4 regions of the Streptomyces sp. NPDC002886 genome follow, and region 4 is predicted to be linked to each of the others. Evidence: riboswitches for the same ligand, from Rfam matches in the RefSeq annotation. Region 4 holds a riboswitch; each other region holds the start of a gene.

Region 1 (6,915 bases), on a different contig from region 4:
GGGGCGGTCACTGCACGTACGACCGGGTGGTCGTCGACCTGCAGGGATACGTACCCGAGGTCACCGTGACCCCCGTCCCGAAGCTGGTCTACGACGGGTCCGGCAAGCCCGTCCCGCTGGCCGGGCGGTACTTCCTGGAGATCCGCCTGCACCCCGCCGCCGGACACGACGAAGCGGGCAACAACGTCTACGCCGGGCCCAAGCTCGTCAAGATCTACCTGCCCAAGCTGAAGGGCCTCGCCCTCACCGGCGACTACGAGGGGTACGTCACCCTCGGCGCCGCCTTCGACACCAAGCCCGCCTACACCTCGTTCAAGCTGCACGCCCCGGAGCGCTTCGTCCTGGACGTCGCGCACCCGAACGTCTGCTGAACGCGCACCCGCCGGCGGGAGACGGGGCCCGGCCGCTACCGGTGCTCGGGGTTCGGGAAGTCGAAGCGGCAGCCCGCGTCCCACAGTGAGCGCTGGTTGCCGTGCGCCGGCATCCCGCCGGACCGCTTGAGCAGGGCGGCCAGATGCATGAGGTTCCAGCTCATGAAGGTCGTGTTCCGGTTGGTGAAATCGTTCTCGGGACCGCCGGATCCGGGGTCCAGGTAGGAGGGCCCGGGTCCGGCCTCGCCGATCCATCCGGCGTCGGCCTGCGGGGGGATCGCGTAGCCGAGGTGCTGGAGGCTGTAGAGGATGTTCATGGCGCAGTGCTTGACGCCGTCCTCGTTGCCGGTGATCAGCGCCCCGCCCACGCGCCCGTAATAGGCGTACTGGCCCTGGTCGTTCAGGATCGAGGAGCAGGCGTAGAGCCGCTCGATGACCTGCTTCATCACCGAGCTGTTGTCCCCGAGCCAGATCGGGCCGCACAGCACCAGGATGTCGGCGTCCATGATCTGGCTGTAGAGCACCGGCCACTGATCCTCGTCCCAGCCGTGGTCGGTCATGTCGGGCCAGACACCGGTCGCGATGTCGTGGTCGACGGCCCGGATGAGCGAGGTCCGGACCCCGGCCGCCTCCATCACCGCGCGGCTCTTCCCGATCAGGCCCTCGGTGTTGCTGGGCTCGGGCGATCGCTTGAGCGTGCAGTTGACGTACACGGCGGTCAGGTCGGAGTAGTCGAGGTCCTGCGCGGGGTCGGTAGCCACCCGTCCAGCCTCGCCGGAGCCCGACAGCCCCGCCACCGGGCCGCGCCCGTCCGGGCGCAGCACGGGTAGGGGCCGACAGGTCGATCTGCCCCTGGGTGATCAGCGAGCCGATCCGCTGGTCTCCGCCGAGCGGGCCGCTGCGCAGCGGGGCGACGTCCAGGCCGAGCCGCCGGTTGATCAGGGTGCCGGTGGTGCCGGTTCCGTAGAGCCGGTGGTGCCGGTTCCGTAGAGCCGGTGCGGCTTGAGCTCGGCGGCCTTGCGGTCCGTCCAGGCGAGCGGGTCGGCTTCCTTGCGCGCGTCGTGGGCGACCAGGGCGATGCCGCGCGGGCGGTCGCTGCAGCCGCTCGCCGCGGTGAGCCAGGTCGGGTCGGCCAGCGGGTAGAGGTGCACGGCGGCGGCACGCAGCTCCTCGCGGCTGATCGAGCCGTCGCCGTCCGCGTCGACCCGGTCGAAGGAGAGGGAGTCGAGCGACCCGTCGAGACCGATCGCCCCGAACAGGCGCTCGTACTCGGCGCGGTCGATGCGGCCGTAGCCGTCCCGGTCGAGGGCGTAGGCGAGGGCGTCGAGGGCCCGCAGGGTGGACTCGCGGAAGTAGCGGTCGCCGTCGAAGGCGTGGCGCGCGGCCGCCGCGACGAACTCCTGCTCGCTGATCCGCCCGCCCCGGTCGGTGTCCGGGGCGCCTTGCAGCTGCGTCCACAGCTCGGAGCAGGCGTCGTGGAGGGCGGCCCCGCGGCGGGTGTCTCCCGGCTCGGTGAGCCACTCGGCGAGGCGGCCGGCGTAGGCGATGAGGTCCTCGCGGCCGAGGTGTCCGCCCCCGTCCAGGTCCTACGTACGGAATAGCGCGGCGACGCACGGCAGCCAGTCTTCGGCGGTCACGGACATGAGGAACTCCCTTTTCAGGTGGGGCTATTGAGGCAGATAGTGGCGGCGTGGACACATGGCGTGACACACAAGCGGAATCCGGTCGCCGCCCGGCGCGATTGGGGCGGGTTGTTCCCGGTCCGTGCGGCCGACTAGGGTCAGCGGGCCTTGGTGTTCGGGAAACCGGTGGGAAACCGGTGCGGCCCTCGCCACTGTGATCGGGAAGTCCGGCTCCACTCCTGCGGGAAAGCCACTGGGCTGCGCGGGAGGTTCCGCGCTGCCCGGGAAGGCGGGGCATGGACGTCAACCCGTGAGCCAGGAGACCGGCCGGGGTGCGTTGTCCATCCACGAGGTGCTGGAGAGGTCTCCTACCCATGCATATAGCCGAGGGGTTCCTGCCCCCTTTGCACGCGGTCGCCTGGGGCGCCGCGTCCGCCCCCTTCGTCGTCCACGGCGTCCGCGCGCTCACCCGAGAGGTGAAGGCCAACCCGGAGAGCACGCTGCTGCTCGGGGCGTCCGGGGCCTTCACCTTCGTCCTGTCCGCCCTGAAGATCCCGTCGGTGACCGGCAGTTGCTCGCACCCCACGGGCACCGGGCTCGGGGCGATCCTGTTCCGGCCGCCGATCATGGCGGTGCTGGGCACGATCACCCTGCTGTTCCAAGCCCTGCTGCTGGCGCACGGCGGGCTCACCACCCTCGGCGCCAACGTCTTCTCGATGGCCATCGCCGGCCCGTGGGCGGGCTACGCCGTCTACCGGCTGCTGCGCACGTCCGGGCTCCCGCTGATGGTGACCGTCTTCTTCGGCGCCTTCTTCGCCGACCTGATCACCTACTGCGTCACCAGCGTGCAGCTCGCCCTGGCCTTCCCCGACCCGGCCTCCGGTTTCGCGGGCTCGCTCGCGAAGTTCGGGGGGATCTTCGCCGTCACGCAGATCCCGCTGGCCGTGAGCGAGGGGCTGCTGACCGTCCTGGTGATGCGGCTGCTGATGGCGTCGAGCAAGTCGGAGCTGGTCAGGCTGGGTGTCGCGAAGCTGACGGCCACCCGTACCGGTACCGATACCGCCACCGAAGAGAAGGCGGCGGCCTGATGAGCGGCATGTCCAAGAACACGAAGATCAACGGCCTGCTGCTGCTCCTGGTGGCGGCGCTGGCCGTGCTGCCGATCGCCCTGGGGCTGGGCGAGGGCAAGGAGGAGCCCTTCGCGGGCGCCGACGCGCAGGCGGAGGCCGCCATCACCGAGCTGAAGCCGGATTACGAGCCCTGGTTCTCCCCTCTCTACGAACCCCCCTCCGGCGAGGTCGAGTCCGCGCTGTTCGCCCTGCAGGCGGCACTGGGCGCGGGCGTGCTCGCGTACTACTTCGGCGTCCGCAAGGGCCGCCGCCAGGGGGCCGCTGCCGCCGCCGCTGCCGCCACCACCTCCGCCGCCACCGGCCCGGAGGCCTAGGCGGTGCTGCCGATCGACGTGGCCGCGCACGGCAGTCGCTGGCGCGGCCGGCACCCGCTGGAGAAGGCCCTGCTCGGGGTCGGGCTGACGGTCACCGCCGTGTGCCTGCCGCCCTGGCCCGGCGGGCCGCTGGTGGCCGCCGCCACCCTCGCCGTGCTGCTCGGCCCGGCCGGAGTGGCCGGCCGGCAGCTCTGGCGGGCCTTCCGGATCCCGCTCGGCTTCTGCTTCACCGGGGCGCTGCCGCTGCTGTTCGCGGTCGGCGGCCCGACGGGGCCGGTCTCCCTGGCCCCCGACGGCCCCCGGACCGCCGCCGAACTGCTGCTGCGCACCTCGGCGGCCTCGCTCGGACTGCTGCTGTTCGCGTTCACCACCCCGGTCTCCGACGTCCTGCCCCGGCTGGTCCGGGCCGGGGTCCCGGCCCCGGTGGTGGACGTGGCCCTGGTCATGTACCGGATCGGCTTCCTGCTGCTCGATTCCATGGCCCAGGTCCGCCGGGCCCAGGCGGCCCGGCTCGGGCACACCGGCCGGGCGGCGGTGTGGCGTTCCCTGGCGGGGCTCGCCGCCACCTCCTTCGTACGGGCCTTCGACCGCGCGGCCAAGCTCCAGGCGGGGCTGGCCGGACGCGGCTACGACGGCGCCCTGCGGGTCCTCGTACCGGAGGCGGCCCTGTCGTGGCGCTTCCTGACGGCCACCGCGGGCCTGCTGGCGGTCCTGATCACCCTGACCCTCACCCTGAAGGGGCTCTTCCTGTGAACCCGGTGGCCACCCCCCTGATCGAGCTGTCCGGCGCGGGCTACGCCTACGAGGACGGCCCGGCGGTCCTGACCGGCGTCGACTTCGCCATCGTGCCGGGCCGGGCGCTGGCCCTGCTGGGCCGCAACGGCAGCGGCAAGACCACGCTGATGCGGCTGCTCAGCGGCGGCCTGCGGCCCGGCGCGGGATCGCTGCGGCTGGACGGCACGGAGGTCTCGTACGACCGGGCCGGGCTGACCCGGCTGCGCACGTCCGTCCAGCTCGTGGTGCAGGACCCCGACGACCAGCTGTTCGCGGCCTCGGTCGAGCAGGACGTGTCCTTCGGCCCGATGAACCTGGGGCTCCCCGCTCCGGAGGTCCGCGCCCGCGTGGACTCGGCCCTCGCCGCCCTGGACATCACCCCGCTCCGGGACCGCCCCACCCACCTGCTCTCCTACGGTCAGCGCAAGCGCGCGGCGATCGCCGGGGCGGTGGCGATGGCTCCGCGGGTGCTGATCCTGGACGAGCCGACGGCCGGGCTCGACCCGGACGGCCAGGAGCGGCTCCTCGACGTCCTGGCGGGCCTGCGCGCTGCCGGCACGACGGTGGTGATGGCCACCCACGACGTGGACCTGGCGGTCCGCTGGGCCGACGACGCGGCGGTCCTGACCCCGACGGGCATCCGCTTCGGCCCGGCCGAAGCCCTCCTCTCGGACCCGTCCCTCCTCACCTCGGCGGGCCTGCGCCCGGCCTGGTCCCCGGCGGTGGCCGCGCTGTTGCGGGCCCACGGACTGCTGGCGGCGGACGCCCCGGGACCCCGCAATCCGGAGGCGCTGGCCGCGTGGCAGTAGGTAGGTTGCCCGTCCATGCAGACGCTGAAGGCAACCTCGGAGCCGCAGTCCCTGTTCTGGGCGGGCCGGGAGGGCGCGGACCTCGTCGACCCGGTCGGCGGCTTCCGCCGCTGGACCCCGGACGGCCGGGAGCACCCGGCTCGCCGCCCGGCCTCCCCCGCGTACGACCGCGCGGTGCGCTCCCCTTCGGGGCGCTGGACGGTGCTCTACGAGGAGCGCGGCACCAGGGCCGTCCTGCTGGACGGCGAGCGGATCGCGCGCGAGCTGCCACGGGGTGACAACCTCCCCGAGGACTACGACCACGCGGTGGCCCTCGGCGCGCTGCCGGACGGCCGTGAAGTGCTCGTGAGCTGCCCGGAGGAGTACGACGTCCTCGAGGTCGAGGACGTCTCCACGGGCGAACGGCTCACCACCGGCGAGCGCACCACCCCCGGTACGTTCCAGTCGCGGCTCTCCGTCTCCCCCGACGGCCGCAAGCTCCTGGTGGCCGGCTGGGTATGGCACCCCTTCGGGGTCGCCAACGTCTACGACCTGGCGGCCGCGTTCGCCGACGCGACCGCCTTGGACCGGGACGGGGACCTCCTGGGCCCGACGGCCCTTTACGCCGAGGTCGGCTCCGCCTGCTGGCTCGACGCGGACCGGGTCGCCGTCTCGGGGACCGGCGAGGGCCCGGGGGACGAGGAGGCCTCCACCCTCCAGGACGGGCAGCTCGGCGTGTGGTCGTGCCGGGACGGCCGCTGGCTGTACCGCAGCGCCGGAGCGGGCGGCTGGGGAACCCTGGTCGCGTGCGGCGGGAACCTGGTGGTCTCGCTGACCGGGCACCCCCGGCTGGTCGACGCCACTACGGGCCGCGTCCTGCGGCAATGGCCGGAGATCGGCGTGCGGCACCGGGACGGGGCCTACGGGGTCACCGACACTCCCTCCGCCGTCACCGCCCTCCACCCCGACGGGACCCGTCTCGCGGTGGCCCTGGAGACCGGCATCGCGGTCCTCGATCTCCCGCAAACCTAGGATGGCCGCATGTCGCTCCCGCACGCCATCCTCACCGCCCTGCTCGAGAAGCCCTCGTCGGGGCTGGAGCTGACCCGGCGGTTCGACAAGTCGATCGGGTACTTCTGGTCCGCGACGCACCAGCAGATCTACCGGGAGCTCGGCCGGCTGGAGGAGGCCGGGCTGATCCGGGCGCTGCCCAGCGAGGGGCCCGTACGGGGGCAGAAGAAGGAGTACGAGGTGCTGCCCGCCGGGAACGGGGAGCTGGCGCGGTGGGTCGGGGAGCGTCAGGATCCCAAGCCGGTGCGGGATCCCCTGCTGCTGCGGATCCGGGCGGCCGCGGTCGTGGGGCCGCAGGGCCTGGCCGCGGAGCTGCGGCGGCACCTGGAGCTGCACCGGGCCCAGTTGGCCGTGTACGAGGGCATCGAGGAGAAGGACTTCCCGGCCGGCCGGGACTCCGACGAGGACCGGCTGCGGCGTGTCGTGCTGCACGCGGGAACCGGGCTGGAGACCTTCTGGCTGCGCTGGCTGGAGGAGGCCCTCGCCGAGGTCGAGGGCATGGCCGGCGGGACCGGTCGGCAGACCTGACGCGCACCCCCGGCCCGGCAGGGGGCCAGGGGGCAGCGCGGGGGCTTACTTGTTCAGGGAGGCCCAGAACTCGTCGAAGCTCAGCAGGCCGTCGTCGTTGGAGTCCTTCGCGGCGATCACGGCCTCCGCGACCGGGCCGGTGACGAACGGGTCGCCCATCGCCGCCATCGCCGAACGGAACTCGTCGGCCGTCACGAAGCCGTCACCGTTCACGTCGAACTTGCCGAACGTCGTCCGTGCGCTCTCGATGTCCGCCACTGGGTCCACCCCTTCTTGGTGCTTGTTGACCGGCTCAGGGTAGCGGCATGCCCGCCCCC
Region 2 (6,915 bases), on a different contig from region 4:
ACCCGGACGACCCGAAGAGCGACGAGGAGCGCGAGAACCGCGCCCGCTACGACAAGATCAAGGGCAGCGCCGTCAACCCGGTCCTGCGCGAGGGCAACTCCGACCGCCGCGCCCCGGCCTCGGTCAAGAACTACGCCAAGGCGCACCCGCACCGCATGGGTGCCTGGGTCTCCGAGTCGAAGACGAACGTCGCCACCATGGGCGAGAACGACTTCCGCTCCACCGAGAAGTCCGCCGTGATCGCCGAGGCCGACACGCTGCGCATCGAGTTCGTCGACGCCGACGGCGCCGTCACCGTCCTGCGCGAGTCCGTACCGGTCCTCGCCGGCGAGGTCGTGGACGCGTCCGTCCTGCACGTCGACGCGCTGCGCACCTTCCTCAACGACCAGATCGAGCGCGCCAAGGCCGAGGGCGTCCTGTTCTCCGTGCACCTCAAGGCCACGATGATGAAGGTCTCCGACCCGATCATCTTCGGCCACGTGGTCCGCGCCTTCTTCCCGAAGACCTTCGCCCGCTACGGCGAGACCCTGGCGGCCGCCGGCCTCTCCCCGAACGACGGTCTCGGCACCATCCTGAACGGCCTGGGCGCGCTGCCCGACGCCGCCGCGATCAAGGCCTCCTTCGACGCCGAGATCGCCGAGGGCCCTGCCCTCGCGATGGTGGACTCCGACAAGGGCATCACCAACCTGCACGTCCCGTCGGACGTCATCGTCGACGCCTCGATGCCGGCCATGATCCGCACCTCCGGCCACATGTGGGGCCCGGACGGCGCCGAGGCCGACACCCTCGCCGTCCTCCCGGACAGCAGCTACGCCGGTGTCTACCAGGTCGTCATCGACGACTGCCGCGCACACGGCGCGTACGACCCGTCCACGATGGGCTCGGTGCCGAACGTCGGCCTCATGGCCCAGAAGGCCGAGGAGTACGGCAGCCACGACAAGACCTTCGAGCTGGCCGCGGCGGGCACCGTCCGCCTCGTCAATGCCTCGGGTGCCACGGTCCTGGAGCAGGAGGTCGCCGCCGGCGACATCTTCCGCGCCTGCCAGACCAAGGACGCGCCGATCCAGGACTGGGTCAAGCTCGCCGTCACCCGCGCCCGCGCCACCGGCGTCCCGGCCGTCTTCTGGCTCGACGAGGGCCGCGCGCACGACGCGCAGCTGATCGCCAAGGTCAAGACGTACCTCGCGGACCACGACACCCACGGTCTGACCATCAAGATCCTGTCCCCGGTCGAGGCCACCGCCTACTCCCTGGAGCGGATCCGCCGCGGCGAGGACACCATCTCGGTGACCGGCAACGTGCTGCGCGACTACCTGACCGACCTGTTCCCCATCCTGGAGCTGGGCACCAGCGCCAAGATGCTGTCGGTCGTCCCGCTGATGAACGGCGGCGGCCTCTTCGAGACCGGCGCCGGCGGCTCCGCCCCGAAGCACGTCCAGCAGCTCGTCAAGGAGAACTACCTGCGCTGGGACTCCCTCGGTGAGTTCCTCGCGCTGGCCGTCTCCTTCGAGCACCTCGCCACCACCACCGGCAACGCCCGCGCCCAGGTGCTGGCCGACACCCTGGACCGGGCGACCGGCACCTTCCTCAACGAGGACAAGTCGCCGAGCCGCAAGCTGGGCGGCATCGACAACCGCGGCAGCCACTTCTACCTCGCCCTGTACTGGGCGCAGGAGCTGTCGCGCCAGACCGATGACCCGAAGCTGGCCGCCGCCTTCGACCCGCTGGCCAAGACGCTGGCCGAGTCCGAGGAGAAGATCGTCGGCGAGCTCATCGCCGTGCAGGGCGCTCCGGCGGAGATCGGCGGCTACTACCAGCCCGACGCCGCCAAGGCCTCGGCGATCATGCGGCCGTCCGCGACGCTGAACGAGGCGCTCGCGCTCCTCGGCTGAGGTTCATCGGGACCGGGGTTCATCGGGACCGTGGTTCATCGGGACCGTGGTTCATCGGACCGAGATCCATCGGGACCGAGACTCATCGGGACTGAGGTCCATCGCTTCCACGGGTCCGCCCCGGTCGGCAATCGCCGACCGGGGCGGACCCGTTTCCGCACCCGCTCAGAGTCGGTGCACCTGATCCGGCGAGAAGGCCAGCGGGTCGCGCCCGGCGGCCAGGATCCGCAGCCCGGGGGCCACGGCGAGCAGCTCGCGCAGCCAGTCCAGGGTCTCGGACGCGAGGTGCTCGCAGCCGTCGAGTACGAGCAGCATGTCGCGCTCCGCCAGCCACGACGCCGCGTTCGACGTCCCGCACGGCAGGAACGGCATGCCCGGCAGGCTGCCCAGCGCCGCGGTCAGGTCGCGGATCCCGAACCGGTGGTCCATGGACACGACGGCCACTCCGTCGTAGAAATTGGACGAGAGCCGTTGCCCGATCTCCCGGACCAATTGGCTCCGGGGCTCACGGAACCGACCGGTGACGGTCAGCACCTTGCCCCGCCGCACGGCGGTGAATAGACGGGACAGCTCCGCGGAGGTCGCCGGGAAAGTGCCGGCTCCTCTGGAATCCCTCATCGACACGATGCCCCCCTGCATGCGTGACCTGCGGCAAGAGGGTTGTTTCAAGCCGCATGAAGACGATTATGCGCCACTTTTCAGGAAAGGCCAGTGGAATTCCCTATTCCGCTGAAAGGACCGTGGCGTCCGATGATCGCCGTAGTTGTACAGGTCACATCGCTTTGTCCACCCCGCGCGAAGAGGCGCGACACTCCGTCGTTCGCGGCCGTTTCCGCCAACGGTTGTCCGGGGGCCCGGAATCCGCTGTACTGCTCCGGTGCGGCCCGATGTCCGGGCGCGGCGCGGGAATGCTCTGGGGAGGGCCAGGATGAGTGCGGACCGGCGTCGGGCAGGGCGGGGCGCGAGACCCACGTCGCACCGGCGCCGTGCGGGCTTGCGGGGCCGTGCGGGCGTGCGCGGACGTGCGGGCGTGCGGGGCCGTACGGGCGTGCGCGGACGTGCGGGCTTCCGGAGCCGCCCGGGCTTCCGCAGCCGAAGGCCCGTAATGAGCCTCTTCCTGACCGCCTTCCTCCTCGTGGGCGTCTGCGCCGCGACGGGCCTCGCCTGGGACACCCGCACCGTCGCCGGCGCGCAGGGCCGTCCGGGAGCCGTCCCGGGCGCCACGCTGCCCGCGGTCCCCGGCGACGGCCCCGCGCCCACGGCCACCGGCCCCGCCGTCACCGGCGCCCCGGGCACCACCGTCCCGCAGAGCCCGCCCGCGCCGTCCCCGGAGCCCGAGGACCCGGAGTCCGGCGGGGGCGACGGAGCCCGCCCGTCCGGGCCGCTTCCCTTCGACATGCCGCAGCCGGCCACCCTGCGCTCCGGCGCCGCCGGCAAGAAGCTGGTCTTCGCCCACTACTTCACCCCGTACCCGCTCTCCCTCGACAACGCGAGCGCCGACGCCGACTACTACACCCGCAACTACCTGAAGCCGGACGGCGAGAACGGCAAGCACGAGCGCTACGGGGGCCTGCTGCGCGACCGGCCGCTGCCCGTCCGGCCCAAGGCCGGGAACTGGGAGCTCGCCAACCTCCAGCAGGAGGTTCGTACGGCCCGCGCCGCAGGCCTCGACGGGTTCACCCTCGACCTGCTCTCCCTGGCGGGGAAGAACCGGGAGCGCTGCGCGCTCCTGATGGAGGCCGCCCGCTCGGTGGACCCGTCCTTCAAGGTCATGCTGATGCCGGACATGACCTCCCTGGGCACCGACGACCCGGCCGTGCTCGCCGACCTGCTCGCGGACCTCGGCAAGGCCCCGGCGGCCCACCGGCTTCCCGACGGCCGGCTGGTCGTCTCGCCGTTCAAGGCCGAGGAGAAGAGCGCCGCCTGGTGGACCCGGGTCATGGACGTCCTGAAGTCCCGGCACGGCATCCGCACCGCCTTCGTCCCGCTCTTCCTCGACTTCGGCTCGCACAGCGGTGAGTTCGAGTCCATCAGCTACGGATTCTCCGAGTGGGGCAGCCGCAGTTACGTCGGTCAGGAGGGCTCCACGCGCGACGTCCGGCGCGCCCACGCCGCGGGCAAGATCTGGATGCAGCCCGTATCGGTCCAGGACGCCCGGCCCAACCAGGGCATCTACGACGAGGCCGGCAACACCGCGACCCTGCGGGCCACATGGAACCGCGCCATCGAGGACGGGGCCGACTGGGTCCAGCTCACCACCTGGAACGACTACAGCGAGGGCAGCCAGTTCGCGCCCTCCCTGCACAACGGCCATGCCTACCTGGACCTTTCCTCGTACTACCTCACCCGGTTCAAGACGGGTGGCTGGCCGAAGATCGTCCGCGACACGCTGTACCTGAGCTCGCGCACCCAGTTCGCCGCCGCCGACCCGAGCGGCGGCCAGTCCCTGGTGATGTCGCTGCGGGGCGGCAGCGCCGCGGCCCGGGACACGGTGGAGGTGCTGAGCTTCCTGACCGCGCCCGCGAGCATCCGTACGGCCGTGGGAGCGGCCGGGGACGCGCACGCCGCTCCGGCCGGTGTCCACTCCGAGCTGCTGCCCCTGGGCACGGGCACGGGCTCGGCGGCCGTGGTGCGCGACGGCAGGACCGGGGCCCGGGTGGAGCTGCCCTACCGGGTGGACCGCACGGTGGAGGTCCAGGACCTCCAGTACTACGCGGTCACCAGCGGCCGGAGCTGAGCCCGCAGGGCCCGAAGTCCCTTACTCCGGGACCTTCGTCACCCCATATGTAGTGGTGGCGATCTGCCATCACATCTATATGTAGTGTTGGCTCTGCCGGTTCGGCGGGGTCTCTCCCCGGCCGAGGCAACAGGGAACCCGGTGGGAATCCGGGACTGCCCCGCAACGGTGAGTCCGCCACGGCGGACGAGTCCGACCCCTGCCGGCATGGGCTTCGAAGCCCGCCATTCTTCCGTGCCGAGCCTCGTGGGAGGGCTGCCGTGACTGCTGTCGTCGACGCCGTAGAGACCGTGACCGAATACCTGGACCGCCGGGACTGGCGGGTGAACGCCAACGCCAACCAGGGCTATTCGCTCGGCGGCCTCATCCTCAACGCCGCCGGCAAGGTCACGGCGAACTACTGGCTGGAACAGGTCTATCCCGCCGCCGTGGCCCGCGCGCACCGCGAGGGCGACCTCCACATCCACGACCTGGACATGCTCTCCGGCTACTGCGCCGGCTGGTCCCTGCGCACCCTGCTGACCGAGGGCTTCAACGGGGTCCCCGGACAGATCGACTCCGCCCCGCCCCGGCACCTGTCCTCGGCCGTGGGCCAGATCGTGAACTTCCTCGGCACCCTGCAGAACGAATGGGCGGGCGCCCAGGCCTTCTCCTCCTTCGACACCTGCCTCGCGCCCTACGTCCGCCTCGACGCGATGACGTACGACCAGGTCAGGCAGTGCGTCCAGGAGCTGGTGCACAACCTCAACGTGCCCTCGCGCTGGGGCACCCAGACCCCCTTCACCAACCTCACCTTCGACTGGACCTGCCCCGAGGACCTGCGCGGGCAGGTCCCGGTGGTCGCGGGGGAGGAGACCGGCTTCACCTACGGCGAGCTCCAGGCCGAGATGGACATGATCAACCGGGCGTTCATCGAGGTGATGACGGAAGGGGACGCCACCGGGCGGGTGTTCACCTTCCCCATCCCGACCTACAACATCACCCGGGACTTCCCCTGGGAGAGCGAGAACGCCGAGCGGCTCTTCACGATGACCGCCAAGTACGGGCTCCCGTACTTCCAGAACTTCATCAACTCCGAGCTCGAACCGCACATGATCCGCTCCATGTGCTGCCGGCTCCAGCTCGACCTGACCGAGCTGCTCAAGCGCGGCAACGGCCTCTTCGGCAGCGCCGAACAGACCGGCTCGCTCGGCGTGGTCACCCTCAACTGCGCCCGGCTCGGGCACCTTTACGCGGGCGACGAGGCGGGCCTGCTGGTCGAGGTGGACCGGCTGTGCGAGCTCGCCAAGGACAGCCTCGAACTCAAGCGGATCACCGTCCAGGACCTGATCGACGGCGGCCTCTTCCCCTACACCAAGCGGTACTTGGGCACCCTGCGCAACCACTTCTCCACCATCGGGGTCAACGGGATCAACGAGATGGTGCGCAACTTCAGCGGGGACGCGTACGACATCACCGCGCCCGAGGGCCACGCCCGCGCCGTCCGCCTCCTGGACCGGGTCCGGGCCCGGATGGTCGACTTCCAGGAGAGCACCGGACACCTCTACAACCTGGAGGCCACCCCCGCCGAGGGGACGACCTACCGCTTCGCGAAGGAGGACCGGGCCCGCTTCCCCGGCATCCTCCAGGCCGGCACCGACGCCAACCCGTACTACACCAACTCCTCGCAGCTGCCCGTCGGCTGGACCGACGACCCCTTCGAGGCGCTGGAGCGCCAGGACGAGCTGCAGGGCAAGTACACGGGCGGCACCGTCCTGCACCTGTACACCCCCGAACGGATCCCGACGGCCGAGGCCTGCCGCAAGCTGGTCCGGCGCTCGCTGGAGACCTTCCGGCTCCCGTACCTGACGGTGACCCCGACCTTCTCCATCTGCGCCGACCACGGCTACCTGGCGGGGGAGCAGCCCCACTGCCCCACCTGCGGGGCGGTGTGCGAGGTCTGGACCCGGGTCATGGGCTACCACCGCCCGGTGTCCTCCTTCAACATCGGCAAGAAGGGCGAACACGCCGAGCGCGTCCACTTCAAGGCGGCCGTGTGAGCCCCGCGGCGCCCGCCGCGTCCGCCGCGCGGCCGGACGAGGTCATCCGCATCGGCGGCTGGTCCCGGCTCTCCACCTGCGACTGGCCCGGCCGCCTGGTCAGCACCGTCTTCTGCCAGGGCTGCCCCTGGCGCTGCGGCTACTGCCACAACCCCGGCCTGCTGCCCGCCCGCACCCCCGCCGCCGTCTCCTGGGGCGAGGTGCTCGGCCACCTGGCCCGCCGGACGGGGCTGCTCGACGGGATCGT
Region 3 (6,915 bases), on a different contig from region 4:
GGCGCCGTGGACCCCAGGCCGTCGGTGGTCAACCACTGGCCGGCGCCGTCGAGGTGGATCCTCGCCAGCCGGACATCGGCGGCCGCGGCCTCTGCGACCCGGCGGTCGAACGCATCAGGAATCATCACCTCGGCACCATAGGGCGGGGGTCTGACACCGGGACGGCACCGGGACATGCCCGGACCCTTCGGTTCCTCGGCATGCCCCGGCTCGGAGTGCGCGCCCCCGGCGGGGCTCAGTACGTCGGGCAGAGGTTGGCCTGGACGGCCGCGACGATCAGGGCGGACTTGACGGGGCCGAAGCCGTCGGGGTGATGGGGGCCGATGAAGCGCTGGTTGGCACCGGCCACGCGCTTGGCCGGGTCCTTCTCGCCCTTCATCGACTGGCACTGGTCGAGGCCGCGCGAAACGGCCTTGTCGTCCTTGCCGTTGACGATCTCGGGGGCGATCGTGTTCAGCGCGGCCAGGTAGGCGGCGCGCTGCGCGGGTGCGGGGCTCGGAGGGAGACCGCTGTCGGGGCGGGCCGCGCTGGGATCGGCGCTGGGCCGTCCGGCGCTCGGATCGGCGCTCGGCACGGTCGATGCCGGGGCCGGGCCGGAGGACGTGCCGGGGGCCGGGGCGTCCGAGTCGCCGCACCCGGCGAGGACGAGGAGTGCGGCGCCGGTGAGGGCGGTGATCACGTGGTGTCTGCGCATCGGGTCATCGTCGCCCGGGGCGGGGCCCGGTGGGGCCCCGCGGGGGCCGCTGTGACCGGGCTGTGACGCGCCGCGCCGCCGCCGGCCCGGTGCGCGGCCGGCCGGCCCGGTGCGAAGGTGCCGGAGGAACCCGGGGAGAACGCCTAGCCTGGGGGAATGACCGCCACCGCCGGGCCCGATCCCCGTTCCGACCTGCGGGAATTCCTGCGTTCCCGGCGCGCCCGGATCGGCCCCGAGGAGGTGGGGGCCGCCGCCCACCCGGGAAGGCGGCGCGTGCCCGGGCTGCGGCGCGAGGAGGTCGCGCAGCTCGCGGGGGTCAGCGTCGACTACTACACCCGGCTGGAGCAGGGCCGTACCCAGCACGTCTCCGCCGAGGTCCTCGACGCGGTGGCCCGTGCGCTGCGGCTCGACGCCACCGAGCGGTCCCACCTCTTCGAGCTGGCCCGGCCCCAGCGGGCCACCGGGCCCGGTCGCGCCGCCGACGCCCCCGGCCGCGCGGAGGCCGACGGCCCGCAGCGGGTGCGGGCGGGCCTGTACCGGGTCCTGGACGCCCTGGAGGACGGCACCCCGGCGATGATCATGGGGCGCAGGCTCGAAGTCCTGGCCGCGAACCGGCTCGCCGAGGCCCTGTACGCCGACTTCGGCGCGCCGGGGTCGGGTGCGCCGGCGTCGGGTACCCCGGGGTCGGGCGCCCCCGGGTCGCCTACCCCGGAGTCGGGTGCGCCGGATCGGCGCGGCCGCAACCTGGCGCGGTTCCTCTTCCGCGACCCCGCCGCCCGCGAGCTCTTCGCCGACTGGGAGGGCGCCGCGCGCGGAGTCGTGGCCGCGCTGCGGTTCTACGCCGGCAGGCACCCGTACGATCCGGATCTGGGCCCGCTCGTCGAGGAACTGAGTTCGCTCGACCGGGACTTCCGGCGCTGGTGGGCCGGTCACGACGTGCTCGAGCACACCCACGGCACCAAAAGGTTCCGGCACCCCGACGTCGGTGAACTGGCCCTGGAATACGAGTCCCTGACCTTCCCGGACGATCCCGACCAGACCCTCTACCTCTACACGGCCGAGCCCGGATCCCCCTCCGACGAGGCGCTGCGCGCCCTCGCCTCCCGGGTGGCCGGCGCGGTGCGGGCGGAACGCTGACGTCGCCCTTCTGGCACACTGGGCCACGTTATCCAGGCGGTGCAGGACAGGAAACCGGTGCGAATCCGGTGCGGTCCCGCCACTGTGACCGGACGCCCCCGCGCGGGGCCCCGGGAGTCAGACACTGACGCACCGCCTCTTTCGGTTCGACCAGGGGACGCGGATCCCCGGGAGAGGCTCCACCATGTCTTCGTACCCCCGTGCGCTGCTGCGCGCGCTCTTGCCCGTACCCCTCCTGATACCGCTGGCCGCCTGCGGGGGATCACCCGTGGCGCAGGACGCGAAGGCCGCGGCGGGCGCCGCGCCCGGCTTCCCGTACTCGGTCACCAACTGCGGTGTCACCAGCACCTATCAGGCACCGCCGCGGCGTGCGGTCGCCATGAACCAGCACGCCACCGAGATCCTGCTGGCCCTCGGGCTGGAGGGGAAGACGGTCGGGACGGCCTACCTGGACGACGCCGTACTGCCCGCCTACCGGTCCGCGTACGACAAGATCAAGGTGCTGGCGAAGGAGTACCCCTCCCGGGAGGTCCTCCTCGGCGCCAACCCCGATTTCGTGTACGGGGGTTACTCCAGCGCCTTCGACAAGGCGCAGGGCCGCGACCGGGAGGGACTCGCGAAGTCCGGTGTCAACTCCCGCCTCAGCGTGGAGTACTGCACCGAGGGCAAGGTCGGCCTCGACCAGCTCAAGACCGAAATCACCGAGGTGGCACGTACCTTCGGCGTCCCCGAGCGCGGCGAGCGGCTCATCGCCGACGAACAGCGCCGCATCGACGCCGTCACCGCACGCCTGAAGGACAAGGACAGGCCCGCCGTCTTCGTCTACGACTCGGGCGAGGCCTCCGCCTTCACCTCCGGAGGCAACGGCATCGGCAACGAGATCATCTCGCTCGCGGGCGGCACGAACGTATTCGCCGACCTCCAGGACACCTTCGGCGACGTGTCCTGGGAGAAGGTCATCGAGCGCAAGCCCGAGGTCGTCCTCATCTACGACTACGGCGGCACCACCGTCGAAGCCAAGAAGCAGCGCCTGCTCAAGGACCCGGCACTGGCCCAGGTCCCCGCGATCAGGAACCAGCGGTTCGTCGTGCTGCCGCTGTCCTCCGCCGTGCTCGGCGTACGCGTCGCGGACGCCGTCGAATCGCTGGGCGGCCAGCTCCACCCCGACGCCGCGTGAGGCTCCGGGCCGCCCGAGCGTTCACCCGTACCCCGGTCGTACTGGCCCTGCTGGCCGCCGCCCTGGCCGCGTCGGCCCTGGCGGGGCTGGTCCTGGGGCCGGTACGGATCCCCCCGGGCGAGGTGCTCGACCTCGTGCTCGCGGGGCCGGGGCCCCGGGCCGGAGGGGGCGCCTTCGGGGCGATCGTGTGGGACGTGCGCATGCCGCGCGTCCTGCTCGGGGCCGTCGTCGGCGCGGGACTGGCCGTCGCGGGAACCGTGCTCCAGGCTCTCGTCCGCAACCCGCTCGCCGACCCGTTCCTGCTCGGGGCCTCCTCCGGGGCTTCCACCGGAGCGGTGCTGGTGATCGTCTTCGGGGCCGGATTCCTCGGCTTCGCGGGCACCGCCGCCCTCCCGCTCGCCGCGTTCGCCGGGTCGATGGGCGCACTCGTCGCCGTCTACGCGATGGCCCGGCGCGGCGGTGCCATGACCACCGGCCGGCTGATCCTCGCCGGAGTCGCCGTCCAGTACGTGCTATCCGCGCTGACCAGCCTGGTCCTCGTGCTGTCCGCGCAGCCCGATCAGGTGCGCAGCGTGCTGTTCTGGACCCTCGGCGGGCTCGGCGGGGCACGCTGGAGCGAACTGGCCCTGCCCGCCGGGGCCCTGCTCCTGGGCACCGGGTCGCTCATCGCCCTGGCCCGGCCGCTGGACCTGCTGCTCGCGGGGGAGGAGGGCGCGCAGACGCTCGGCCTGGACACCGGCCGGTTCCGGGCCGCCGTGTTCGTCCTCACCTCGCTCGTCATCGGCGTACTGGTGGCCTACAGCGGGGCGATCGGATTCGTGGGGCTGATGATCCCGCACGCCGCGCGGATGGTCGTCGGAGCCGGGCACCGGGCGTTGCTGCCCGTGGCCGCGCTGGGCGGGGCGGTGTTCCTGACCCTGGCCGACCTGATCGCCCGTACCGCCGCCGCGCCGGAGGAGATCCCGGTGGGCGTGGTCACGGCGCTCGTCGGCGGGCCGTTCTTCCTGTGGATGCTGCGCAGGTCCACCCGTACAGAAGGGGTCGTGGGATGAGGGCGCGACGGCCGACCGGTCCGGTGGCGCGGGCAGCGGCCGAGGCGGCGGGACTCGCCGTCGAAGGCGTCCGGTACGAGATCGACGGGCAGCCGCTGCTGCACGGGATCGACCTCACCGCCCGCCCCGGCGAGACGGTCGGAATCGTCGGCCCCAACGGCAGCGGCAAGACCACCCTGCTGCGCTGCGTCTACGGCGCGCTGCGCCCGACCGGCGGACGCGTGCTGCTCGACGGCGTGGACGCGGCCTCGCTGGGCGTCAGGGACCGCGCCCGGCGGGTGGCGGTGGTGCCCCAGGACGCGGCCGGCACCTTCGGGCTGACCGTGCGCGAGGTGGTGGCCATGGGGCGCAGCCCGCACAAGCGCTTCTGGGAGCAGGACGGACCCGACGACGTGCGCCGCGTGGCACGGGCCCTGGAGACCGTCGGCGCGGCCGCCCTCGCGGGCCGCCGCTTCGACGAGCTCTCGGGCGGCGAGCGCCAGCGCGCCCTGGTGGCCCGCGCCCTCGTGCAGGATCCCGGGCTGCTCGCGCTGGACGAACCGACCAACCACCTGGACATCCGCTACCAGCTGGAGATCCTCGGGCTGGTCCGTGCCCTGCCGGCCACCGCCCTGCTGGTCCTGCACGACCTCAACCTGGCGGCCCTGTACTGCGACCGCCTGTACGTCCTGGAGGGCGGACGCGTGGCGGCCTCCGGCACCCCGGCGGAGGTACTGACGGAACCCCTGCTGGCCGAGGTCTACGGGGTCCGCACCCACGTCGCCGCCCACCCGACGACGGGTGCGCCGCACATCGTCTACCTTCCGCGGGACGGGGGGCGAACGGGGTACTGACCTCTGGACGGGGCCCGCCCGGTGCGGCCGGGCGGGCACGGGTCTTACTTCTTGAAGCCGCCGTACGGGACGGTGATCAGTTCCATGCCGTGGCCCGAAGGGTCCTCGAAGTAGACGCCTCGGCCGCCGTCGTTGTGGTTGATCTCGCCGGGGTGGAGCCCGTGCGGGTCGGCGAAGTAGGTGATCCTCGCCCGCTTGATCTTCTCGAAGGCCACGTCGAACTCGGCCTCGGAGACGAGGAACGCGTAGTGCTGTGCGGTGATGGATTCGGCGGGGATGGTCGCGAAGTCCAGGGTGACGCCGTTCGCGATCTCGACGGGGATGAAGGGGCCCCAGGGGGCTCCGACCTCCAGGCCGAGGAAGTACGCGAGGAACTCGGCCGACTCCCGGTGGTCACGGGAGTGGATGATCGTGTGGTTGAGCTGAACCGTCATGAGTGGATGCCTCCGAAAGGCACATCTCGGCACCTCCATGCCTCACCCAGCCGGTGACCGACACGCGATGCCGCGACATGATCCTAAACAGCCCTTACGGGATGAGTCCAATGGGTATGGGGGCAGCGGCGCTCGGGGCGGTGGAGCGCCTCACGCGCCCGGGCCCCCGTACACCGCCTTCACGTTGTCCCGCGCCGGACGGGTCCGTCCCGCCGGGCCGGCCGCGAAGACGCGGAGCAGGTTCTCCGTCACCCGGGTGGTCAGGGCGCCCGAGCGCGCGTCCAGGCCGTGGTTGGCTCCGCCGCGCCCGTCGCCCTTCGCGTCGAGGGCCTCCACCCAGCGCATCGTCCCCGTCGCGAAGACGGCGGCGCCGCTCGGAGTCGTGTAGTACGCCGTGTCCTGGTGGCTGGGGCGGCCCTCGCAGACCACGGGGGAGTGAGCCAGGATCTCGATCGGACGCGGAGTCGTGAAACCGGTGTCGACCTTGTCGTACTCCACGCCGACCAGGTGCGGGTAGCTGTCGCCGGCCTTCGCGCCGGTGCCCTCGAAGAGCCAGTGGCCCGGGTTGGTCACCACGTACGGGGCGTCCACCGGGTAGCCGTCGTAGATCACGCCGAGCAGCGAGCTCTCCGGGTCGGCGCCCGGCGCGGAACGGAAGTCGACGGTGGCGGGGTGGCCGCGCTTGAAGCCGGGGTCCTGCGCGTAGGAGGACTTGTAGCAGACCACCGTACGGTCCGGTCCGAGCTCGGAGGCCTCCAGCCGGATCCGGCGGTAGCAGCAGTTCGCGCCCAGGATCGCGATGTTGCTGCCCGCGTCCCGGGCCGCCGTGACGTGCGCGCGCTGCTCGGGTGACCAGTACTCGTCGTGGCCGAGGGAGAGGACCGCCGCGGCACCCTCCAGCAGGCGCTTCTCCCGGGCCACGTCGGTGGTCGTCGTGTACGCCAGGGGGATGCCGAGCCGCTCGGCCAGCGCGAGCAGCGGAGCCTCGTACACGAGGAAGAGACCCGCGCCGTCGTCGTACTCGTAGGGCCGGTCGAAGGTCACGGCGAGCGAGCGCGAGGCGTATCCGCCGCTGGGGCCGTCGTAACTGCCGTAGCCGCCCCAGCGGTTGTACGCCTGCCAGGTCGCCACCGCGTTGACCACGACGGTACGTCCGGCCGTCGCGGCGGACCGCACGGTGACGGGGACGAACCGCTGGCCCTCGCCGCCCTGCGCGTCGAGGCGCAGCAGGTAGCAGCCCTCGGGCCAGTCCCTGGTCTCGACGGTGGTGCTACGGGCCCACCGGGTGCGGACCGTACGGGTCGCGGCCTCCACGGTGTGGTCCGGCTGACGCACCCCGGGCAGGGCCTCGGAGCGCCAGACCAGGCGGGCCCGGGCGCCGCCGTACCAGCCCATGCGGTACGCGGAGACGGTGAACCGGGGTGCGGTGGTGGAGACGTGCAGGCCGAAGGACTCGCCGGGCAGCACGCTGACCCGGTCGGCGAAGCCCTCGATGGCGCGGGCCGGGCCGGCCTTGGAGACCTGCCAGTCGGCGTTCCCCGGACGGGCGTTCTCCGCCCGGACGTCAAAGCCGTGCGGCCCCTCCTTC
Region 4 (6,915 bases):
TTCGCGGGCCCCGCCGGCGCGGCCGAGGCCGACCCCGCGGGACCCTCCACCTCGGGACCGCCCGTCATCGGGTGCGGCGGCGACGGGACTGCCAGAACGCGGCCGCGGCCAGGGCGGCCACCGCCGCGATGCCGGCGAAGAGGCCCGCCGACGGGCCCCCGTCCTCGGAGCCGGCGGACGGGGCGGTGGGCTTGTCAGGCGTGGCGGCGGTGTCCGCCACCGGTTCGCCGCAGCCCTGCTTCGGGTAGCCCGAGATCGCGCACAGCAGTGCCGCGCTGTTGTAGCGCAGCGGCTTCGCCACCTCCGCCAGTGCCTCGGCCGTCGTGGCGTCCGGGCCGACCTGCGCGCACGCCGTACGCGGGGCTGCCTGCGGCGGGGTCTCGCCCGCCTGGGCCTCGGCGGGCGTGCCGAAGTCGACGACCAGCGCGATCCGCTTCTTGCCCGGCACCGGGGCGGTGGCCGAGCAGATGGCCGCGAAGTCGGCGTCCGCGCGCGGCGGGGCGGCCTGATCGGCCGCGTCCTTGCTGACCACGAAGTGGAAGCCCTGCACGGAGCCGTCCGCCGGACGCAGCGAGGAGGGGCCCTGGGTGGCGTACGCCCAGGTGCCGCCCGCGCCGTCCCAGAACGACCAGTAGCGGTAGGTCGAGGCCAGGGCGGGGGACGCGGCCAGCAACGTCATGGCCAGGGTCAGGACGATGCCGGCGAAGAGGGCCGGCAGCGACGGGCGGCGTCCGCGCATCAGAGCTGGTTCTTCTTCCGGCGGCCGCTCAGCACGATGCCGATGCCCATGCCGGCCGCGGCGCCCGCGAGGATCATCCACCAGACGTTGCTGCCGCCGGAGTCCTCGTCCTTCTTTTCCTTCTTGTCCGCCGGCTGCTCCGACGCCTTCGCGGAGGCGTTCTGCGGCGCCGGGCCCGTCGCGTTCAGCGCCGCGACCAGGTCGGTGCCGCCGAAGGCCTTCGGGTCGGTGCCCGTCGCGTGCGCGGCCAGGATCAGGGTGCCGAGGCCGGCCGGGTTGCCCTTGGACCACTCGGCGGAGTTGGTCTTCAGCCACTCCAGGGCGCCCGCCGCGGACTGCTTGTGCCCGGCCGCGGCCAGGGCGATCACCGCGTCGGCGGTGTTGCCGGTGTCCGGGGTCGGCTGGTCGGCGCCCGGGGTGAGGGCGGTGAGGTGGCCGTCCTTCTTCAGGGCCTGGGCCAGGTATCCGGCCGCGCCCTGGGCCGCCGCCGCCGGGTCACCGGCGGTCGCCGGGCAGGCGAGGCCCGCCGCGGGGGTGTCCGTGGGGGAGGCGGAAGGGGAGACGAGCGCGCCCTGGCCGAGGCCGGCCAGTACGGCCGCGGCCGTCGCGTCGGCGTTGGCGGGCAGCTTGCCGTCGGCCGTCGCCTGGTAGGCGAAGGCACCCCGGTCGGCGGCCGGCTCGGACGAGCAGCCGAGCTGGAAGGCGAGGAGCCCCTCGTACGCGGACTTGCCGGCCTTCGACTTGACCTCGGCCGGCTTCTCGCCCGCCGCGGCCAGCGCGCTGATCACCACGGCGGTGGAGCTGGCCTCGCTCGGGGAGCCGGGGACGTAGGCCCAGCCGCCGTCCGCGTTCTGGACGGACTTCAGCCAGTCCGCGCCCTTCTTCACCGCCGCGTCCTGACCGCCGAGCGCCTTCAGCGCCTGCACGGCCACCGCGGTGGCGTTCGTGTCGAGCATCAGCTTCGCGTCGCACGCGGCTGCCGTGTCCGCGCGGAAGGAGGCGAAGCCGCCGTCGGCGCACTGCTGGCCGACGAGCCAGTCCACGGCCTGCCGCGCGGGCTTCAGACCCACCGTGTGCTGGGCGAGCAGTGCGAAGGACTGCCGCCACACCCCGTCGTACGTCGGATCGTTCTTGCCGAAGAGCCCGGAGGGGACGACGGGTGCCGGGGACGGCGTGGCGACATCGGCGAGGGCCGCGGGGGCCGCGCCCACGCAGAGCACGGCGGAAGCGGCGAGCGTGGCGGCGCTGCGGCGGACGTTCATGGCGGGGCGGGTGCCTCTCGTGCTGGGGACCCGGAGGCAGGCAGCACAGCGATGGAGGCTGGTACCGGGCTCCGGCTCCGTTTACCTCGACGGTGCCGGCCGCCGGAGGACCCGGCGGCTCGAGCCGCGCACCTCACGCACGGGGCAATCCGGCTCCCCGCCCCGAAGCTGCCGGGGTGGGTCACGGTTGCGGGTCAGCGCCGGATTCGCACCGGCTTCCCCCCGTACGGAAGTGTGGACGACGCCCATACTCTACCGGCCCGTAGCCCCGGGGCCGGGTGGCGCCGCCCACCCGCACCCCTTACACGGCGCGGTACGTCACGGGGTCGCTGCCCGGCACCGCCTCCGCGCGGCCCTGCTTCACCAGACGCCGCAGGTGGGCTTCCGCTTCCGAGACGGCGATGTTGCGGGAGCCGTACGGGATCTGCTCCCAGGGCCGGTTCCACTCCATCCGCTCCGCGAGCGCCCACGGGGTCAGCGGCTCGGCGGCGAGCAGTGCGCGCAGCCCGGTCAGCCGCTCCTCGTGGTGGTCCAGGAGTTCCCGTACGCGGCCTTGTGCGTCGGTGAAGGCGTGCTGGTGGGCCGGGAGGACCTCGGCGGGCTGGAGGCGGCCGATGCGTTCGAGGGAGTCGAGGTAGTCGCCGAGGGGGTCGGTGACCTGCTCGGAGGAGGGGTCCTCGTAGAGGCCGATGTGCGGGGAGATCCCGGGCAGCAGGTGGTCGCCGGAGAAGAGGCGGCCGTTGCCGGGGAGGTTCCGCGGGTGCTTCTCCTCGAGGTGCAGGCAGACGTGGCCGGGGGTGTGCCCGGGGGTCCAGACCGCCCGCAGCCGGCGGCCGGCCAGTGGCAGCAGCTCGGCGGGCACGATCTCCCGGTCGGGGACGGCGGCCCGCAGCCCCGGGAGGGTGCTCATGCGGCCGCTCGCGCGGGCGGCGCGCAGCGGGGCGATGTGCTGTTCGGGGGCTCCGGAGGTGGCCAGCTTCTCGGCCATGTAGTCGAACCAGACGCCGGGTTCGGAGGACCGGGTCCGCACCACGATCTCGGTGTCGGCGGCGTGCATGGCGATCCAGGCGCCGGAGGCCTCGCGGACCTGGCCGGACAGGCCGTGGTGGTCGGGGTGGTGGTGGGTGATGACCACGCCGTGCAGGTCGGCGACGGCGATGGAGAGGGCGCCGAGGCCGGCGACGAGGGTGTCCCAGGAGGCGGGGTCGTCCCAGCCGGTGTCGATGAGGACCGGGCCGCGGTCGGTGTCGAGGACGTGGACGAGGGTGTGGCCGAGCGGATTGTCGGGGATGGGGACTTTGATGCCCCACACGCCGCCGCCGTGATCGGTGACGTGAGGTGCCACGTCCGGGGTGTCCTCTGCCATGAGGGGCTCCGCTCTAACGGGAACAGGTCCAACGGGAGGTGCAACGGGAACAGGTCTAACGAGAACGTGTTGCATTAGTCGCCCAAGTCGACCACTTCTCCGGCTTCCTGACTAGTCGTTGGATCTTCGGGCTGTCGAGTGTGGGCCGATGCACGGGCGGTTCGGTCAGCTCCGTGGACTCCTAGAACTAGAACTGGTATCAGTTCTGGAACGCCAAGCCGCAGGAGGCATCAGCCATGACCGAGCTCGTGGAACACGGAAAACTGTTCATCGGCGGTGAGTGGACGGATCCGCTGGGCTCCGAAACGATCAAGGTCGTCTCGCCCCACACCGGGCAGGTCATCGGCAGCGTCCCGCACGCCTCGAAGGCCGACGTCGACCGGGCCGTCGCCGTGGCCCGCAAGGCCTTCGACGAGGGTCCCTGGCCGCGCACCACGCTCGAAGAGCGGATCGCGGTGGTGACCAGGATCAAGGACGCCATAGCCGTCCGGCACGAGGAGATCGCCCGCTCGATCAGCTCCCAGAACGGGTCCCCGTACTCCTGGAGCGTCCTCGCGCAGGCCCTCGGCCCGATGATGGTCTACGACGCCGCGATCACCGTGGCGCGCGACTACCCCTACGAGGAGTTCCGCCAGGGCGTCCTCGGCCCGATCCTCGTCCGGCGCGAAGCCGTCGGCGTGGTCGCCGCCGTCATCCCGTGGAACGTCCCGCAGTTCGTGGCCGCCGCCAAGCTGGCGCCCGCGCTGCTCACCGGCTGCACGGTGATCCTCAAGCCGTCCCCGGAGGCGGTCCTCGACTCCTACATCCTCGCCGACATCGCCCGCGAGGCCGGGCTGCCCGAGGGTGTGCTGTCGATCCTGCCCGCCGACCGCGAGGTCAGCGAGTACCTCGTCGGCCACCCGGACGTGGACAAGGTCGCCTTCACCGGCTCCGTGCCCGCCGGCCGGCGGGTCATGGAGGTCGCCTCGAAGAACCTCACCCGCGTGACCCTCGAACTCGGCGGCAAGTCCGCGGCCGTCATCCTCCCGGACGCCGACCTCGACGCCGCCATCGCCGGGATCGTCCCCGCGGCCTGGATGAACAACGGCCAGGCGTGCGTGGCCCAGACCCGCGTCCTCGCCCCGCGCAGCCGCTACGAGGAGATCGCCGAGGCGCTCGCCGCCGCGGCGTCCGCGCTGGTCGTCGGCGACCCGATGGACCCCGCGACGCAGCTCGGCCCGCTGGTGGCCAGGCGGCAGCAGCAGCGCTCGCTCGACTACATCCGGATCGGCCAGGAGGAGGGCGCCAAGGTCCTGTCCGGCGGTGGACGCCCGGGCGACTCGAGCCTGGACCAGGGCTGGTACGTGGAGCCGACCCTCTTCGGGGACGTAGACAACTCGATGCGGATCGCCCGCGAGGAGATCTTCGGCCCGGTCGTCTGCCTGATCCCGTACGGGGACGAGGCGGAGGCCGTACGCATCGCCAACGACTCGGAGTTCGGGCTCAGCGGCAGCGTCTGGACCGGCGACGTGGAACACGGCATCGACTTCGCGCGGCAGGTGCGGACCGGCACCTTCAACGTGAACACCTTCAGCCTGGACATGCTCGGGCCGTTCGGCGGCTACAAGAACAGCGGCGTCGGGCGGGAGTTCGGCCCGGAGGGGCTGGGCGAGTACCTCGAGCACAAGATGATCCACCTCCCGGCAGGGTACGTACCCCCCGCGGCCGGTGCGTGATGGGTGACCGCTGGCACGTCGAGGTGGACCGGGGGGTCTGCATCGGCTCGGGCATGTGCGTGAACCACGCCCCCGAGGGCTTCGCCCTCGACTCGGCGCGGCAGTCGCATCCTCGGGCGGCGGAGACGGACGCGAGCGAGCCGGTGCTCGCGGCGGCGGAGGGCTGCCCGGTCGAGGCGATCGCGATCACCCTGCTGGGCAGCGGCGAGGCGGTGTTCCCGCCGGAGGAGTGAGGGGGCCGCCGGGGCCGGGTGGGGGCGGAAGGGCGGCCCCGGCTCCGGTCCACGTGGTGGAGCGTGTGACACTCCTGCGACCGCCGTCGGGCCGAACCTCGCCCGGCGGCTTCGCAAGGGGTGGGGACATGAGCGGTACCGGAGACACCAACGGGACGGACACTCCCGGACAATTCGCCGAGCAGGCCGAGCCCGCCCGGAGTCGTACGGTCGGACGCCTCAAGGTGCTGGCCGTGGTGGCCGCCGGGCTGGGTGTGGTGGTGGGCGGCAGTCTGCTGGCGCCGGAGAGGGCCCCGGCGAGTCCGCGGGCCAACTGGACGGCGGTACCCCGGTCGTCCCTGCAGCCCGTGTACTCCGGGCCGGAGCCGACGCGGGATACGGTCCTGGAGGACTTCTACGTCGTGACGGACGATGCGGAGGTCGGGATGGACGTCGGGCAGGGGAACCCGCTACGCGAAGCCTGGGGCGACTGTGCCGCCGACTACGTCAGCTTCGAGTTCGTGAGCGATCAGCAGCTCGTGGGGCTCGTGAACGGGTTGGTGGCCCGCGGCTGGACGGTGAACCATCGCATGACCGAACCGGTGCTCGCGTACACCCTGGAGAAGGGCAAGTGGAGCCTCAGTACCTTCGCCAAGGCGCCCAACGGCGCCCTTCAGTTCAGCCTGCTGGCATTGAAGGGGACCCCGGAGTGCGAGCAGCGGTTCAAGGAGCAGCAGGGCTGAGGTGTCGACGGCAGGGAGAGGTGAGAACCTCCCGCCCTACGGCGGGATCAGGACTTTTTCCGGGGCGTCGCAGGCGGCGTCGCCGTCGGGGGCTCCGGGGCCGTGAGGTCGATCAGGCGGCAGACCGTTTCGATGTCTATCTTCACCTGGGCGATCGACGCGCGGCCCGAGAGCCAGGTGATCAGGGCCGAGTGCCAGGTGTGCTCGATGACCCGGACCGCGGAGAGCTGTTCCGCCGTCGGCGGGGCGTCCAGCCCCATCGCGTCCAGGATGATCGCCGTCGTGAGGCGGGACACCGTGTCCACCTCCGGGCTCACGCTGCGGTCCGCGAAGGTGAGCGCACGGACCATCGCGTCCGCCAGGTGCGGCTCCCGCTGGAGCGCGCGGAAGGCGCGCATCAGGGTCTCCGCGACCCTGGCCGCGGGCTCGTCCCCGGCCGGCGGGCGCTTGCGCAGCGTTCCGTGCATGTGCTGGAGCTGGTCCTGCATGGTCGCGACGAGCAGGTGCACCTTGGAGGGGAAGTACCGGTAGAGCGTGCCCAGGGCCACGCTGGAGGACTCCGCCACCTCCCGCATCTGCACCGCGTCGAAGCCGCCCCGGCTCGCCAGCTGGGCGCTGGCGTGCAGGATCCTCCTGCGGCGTGCCTCCTGGCGCTCCGTCAGGGGCGGAGACGCCGGTGTGGTGACGGCTGGGGTCACGGCCTTCGCTTCCGCTGTCATCTGTCCCGTTCCGGTTCCAAGGCGTTTCAGTTCCAGGGCGTTCAGGTCTGCGCCGGAGCGACCACGCGCGCTGCCCCGGGCTGTCGTGCGCCCCAGCATGGCAGGCGCCCGATCCGTGGCGCGAATCACCCGCCACCCCTCTTACGGTGTGGTTTCCGG

Evidence for each region. Region 4 has a riboswitch for cobalamin ahead of ACFYYB_RS09310 (prenyltransferase/squalene oxidase repeat-containing protein). Riboswitches for the same ligand answer to the same signal wherever they lie in the genome.
Region 1: another riboswitch for cobalamin. It lies ahead of ACFYYB_RS13475 (energy-coupling factor ABC transporter permease); the one in region 4 lies ahead of ACFYYB_RS09310 (prenyltransferase/squalene oxidase repeat-containing protein).
Region 2: another riboswitch for cobalamin. It lies ahead of ACFYYB_RS03680 (ribonucleoside triphosphate reductase); the one in region 4 lies ahead of ACFYYB_RS09310 (prenyltransferase/squalene oxidase repeat-containing protein).
Region 3: another riboswitch for cobalamin. It lies ahead of ACFYYB_RS01510 (ABC transporter substrate-binding protein); the one in region 4 lies ahead of ACFYYB_RS09310 (prenyltransferase/squalene oxidase repeat-containing protein).

What each region holds. Positions count from the first base shown of each region.
Region 1 covers NZ_JBIAPV010000003.1:271,353-278,267, forward strand. The annotation lists gene ACFYYB_RS13455 (hypothetical protein) at 1-371, shown strand, start outside; gene ACFYYB_RS13460 (flavodoxin family protein) at 407-1,132, opposite strand; gene ACFYYB_RS13465 (hypothetical protein) at 1,310-1,630, opposite strand; gene ACFYYB_RS13470 (hypothetical protein) at 1,517-1,972, shown strand; cobalamin riboswitch at 2,146-2,340, shown strand; gene ACFYYB_RS13475 (energy-coupling factor ABC transporter permease) at 2,368-3,081, shown strand; gene ACFYYB_RS13480 (energy-coupling factor ABC transporter substrate-binding protein) at 3,090-3,437, shown strand; gene cbiQ (cobalt ECF transporter T component CbiQ) at 3,441-4,190, shown strand; gene ACFYYB_RS13490 (energy-coupling factor ABC transporter ATP-binding protein) at 4,196-5,020, shown strand; gene ACFYYB_RS13495 (hypothetical protein) at 5,036-6,031, shown strand; gene ACFYYB_RS13500 (PadR family transcriptional regulator) at 6,041-6,598, shown strand; gene ACFYYB_RS13505 (EF-hand domain-containing protein) at 6,644-6,856, opposite strand.
Region 2 covers NZ_JBIAPV010000001.1:824,577-831,491, reverse strand. The annotation lists gene ACFYYB_RS03695 (NADP-dependent isocitrate dehydrogenase) at 1-1,892, shown strand, start outside; gene ACFYYB_RS03690 (hypothetical protein) at 2,058-2,510, opposite strand; gene ACFYYB_RS03685 (glycoside hydrolase family 71 protein) at 2,998-4,629, shown strand; cobalamin riboswitch at 4,710-4,851, shown strand; gene ACFYYB_RS03680 (ribonucleoside triphosphate reductase) at 4,890-6,668, shown strand; gene ACFYYB_RS03675 (anaerobic ribonucleoside-triphosphate reductase activating protein) at 6,665-6,915, shown strand, end outside.
Region 3 covers NZ_JBIAPV010000001.1:357,574-364,488, reverse strand. The annotation lists gene ACFYYB_RS01525 (NUDIX domain-containing protein) at 1-125, opposite strand, end outside; gene ACFYYB_RS01520 (hypothetical protein) at 236-694, opposite strand; gene ACFYYB_RS01515 (helix-turn-helix transcriptional regulator) at 851-1,831, shown strand; cobalamin riboswitch at 1,841-1,978, shown strand; gene ACFYYB_RS01510 (ABC transporter substrate-binding protein) at 2,016-3,008, shown strand; gene ACFYYB_RS01505 (FecCD family ABC transporter permease) at 3,005-4,060, shown strand; gene ACFYYB_RS01500 (ABC transporter ATP-binding protein) at 4,057-4,893, shown strand; gene ACFYYB_RS01495 (VOC family protein) at 4,938-5,327, opposite strand; gene ACFYYB_RS01490 (N,N-dimethylformamidase beta subunit family domain-containing protein) at 5,478-6,915, opposite strand, start outside.
Region 4 covers NZ_JBIAPV010000002.1:688,215-695,129, reverse strand. The annotation lists gene ACFYYB_RS09315 (SCO2322 family protein) at 65-739, opposite strand; gene ACFYYB_RS09310 (prenyltransferase/squalene oxidase repeat-containing protein) at 739-2,001, opposite strand; cobalamin riboswitch at 2,123-2,253, opposite strand; gene ACFYYB_RS09305 (MBL fold metallo-hydrolase) at 2,303-3,367, opposite strand; gene ACFYYB_RS09300 (aldehyde dehydrogenase) at 3,604-5,082, shown strand; gene ACFYYB_RS09295 (ferredoxin) at 5,082-5,315, shown strand; gene ACFYYB_RS09290 (hypothetical protein) at 5,444-6,037, shown strand; gene ACFYYB_RS09285 (TetR family transcriptional regulator) at 6,085-6,756, opposite strand.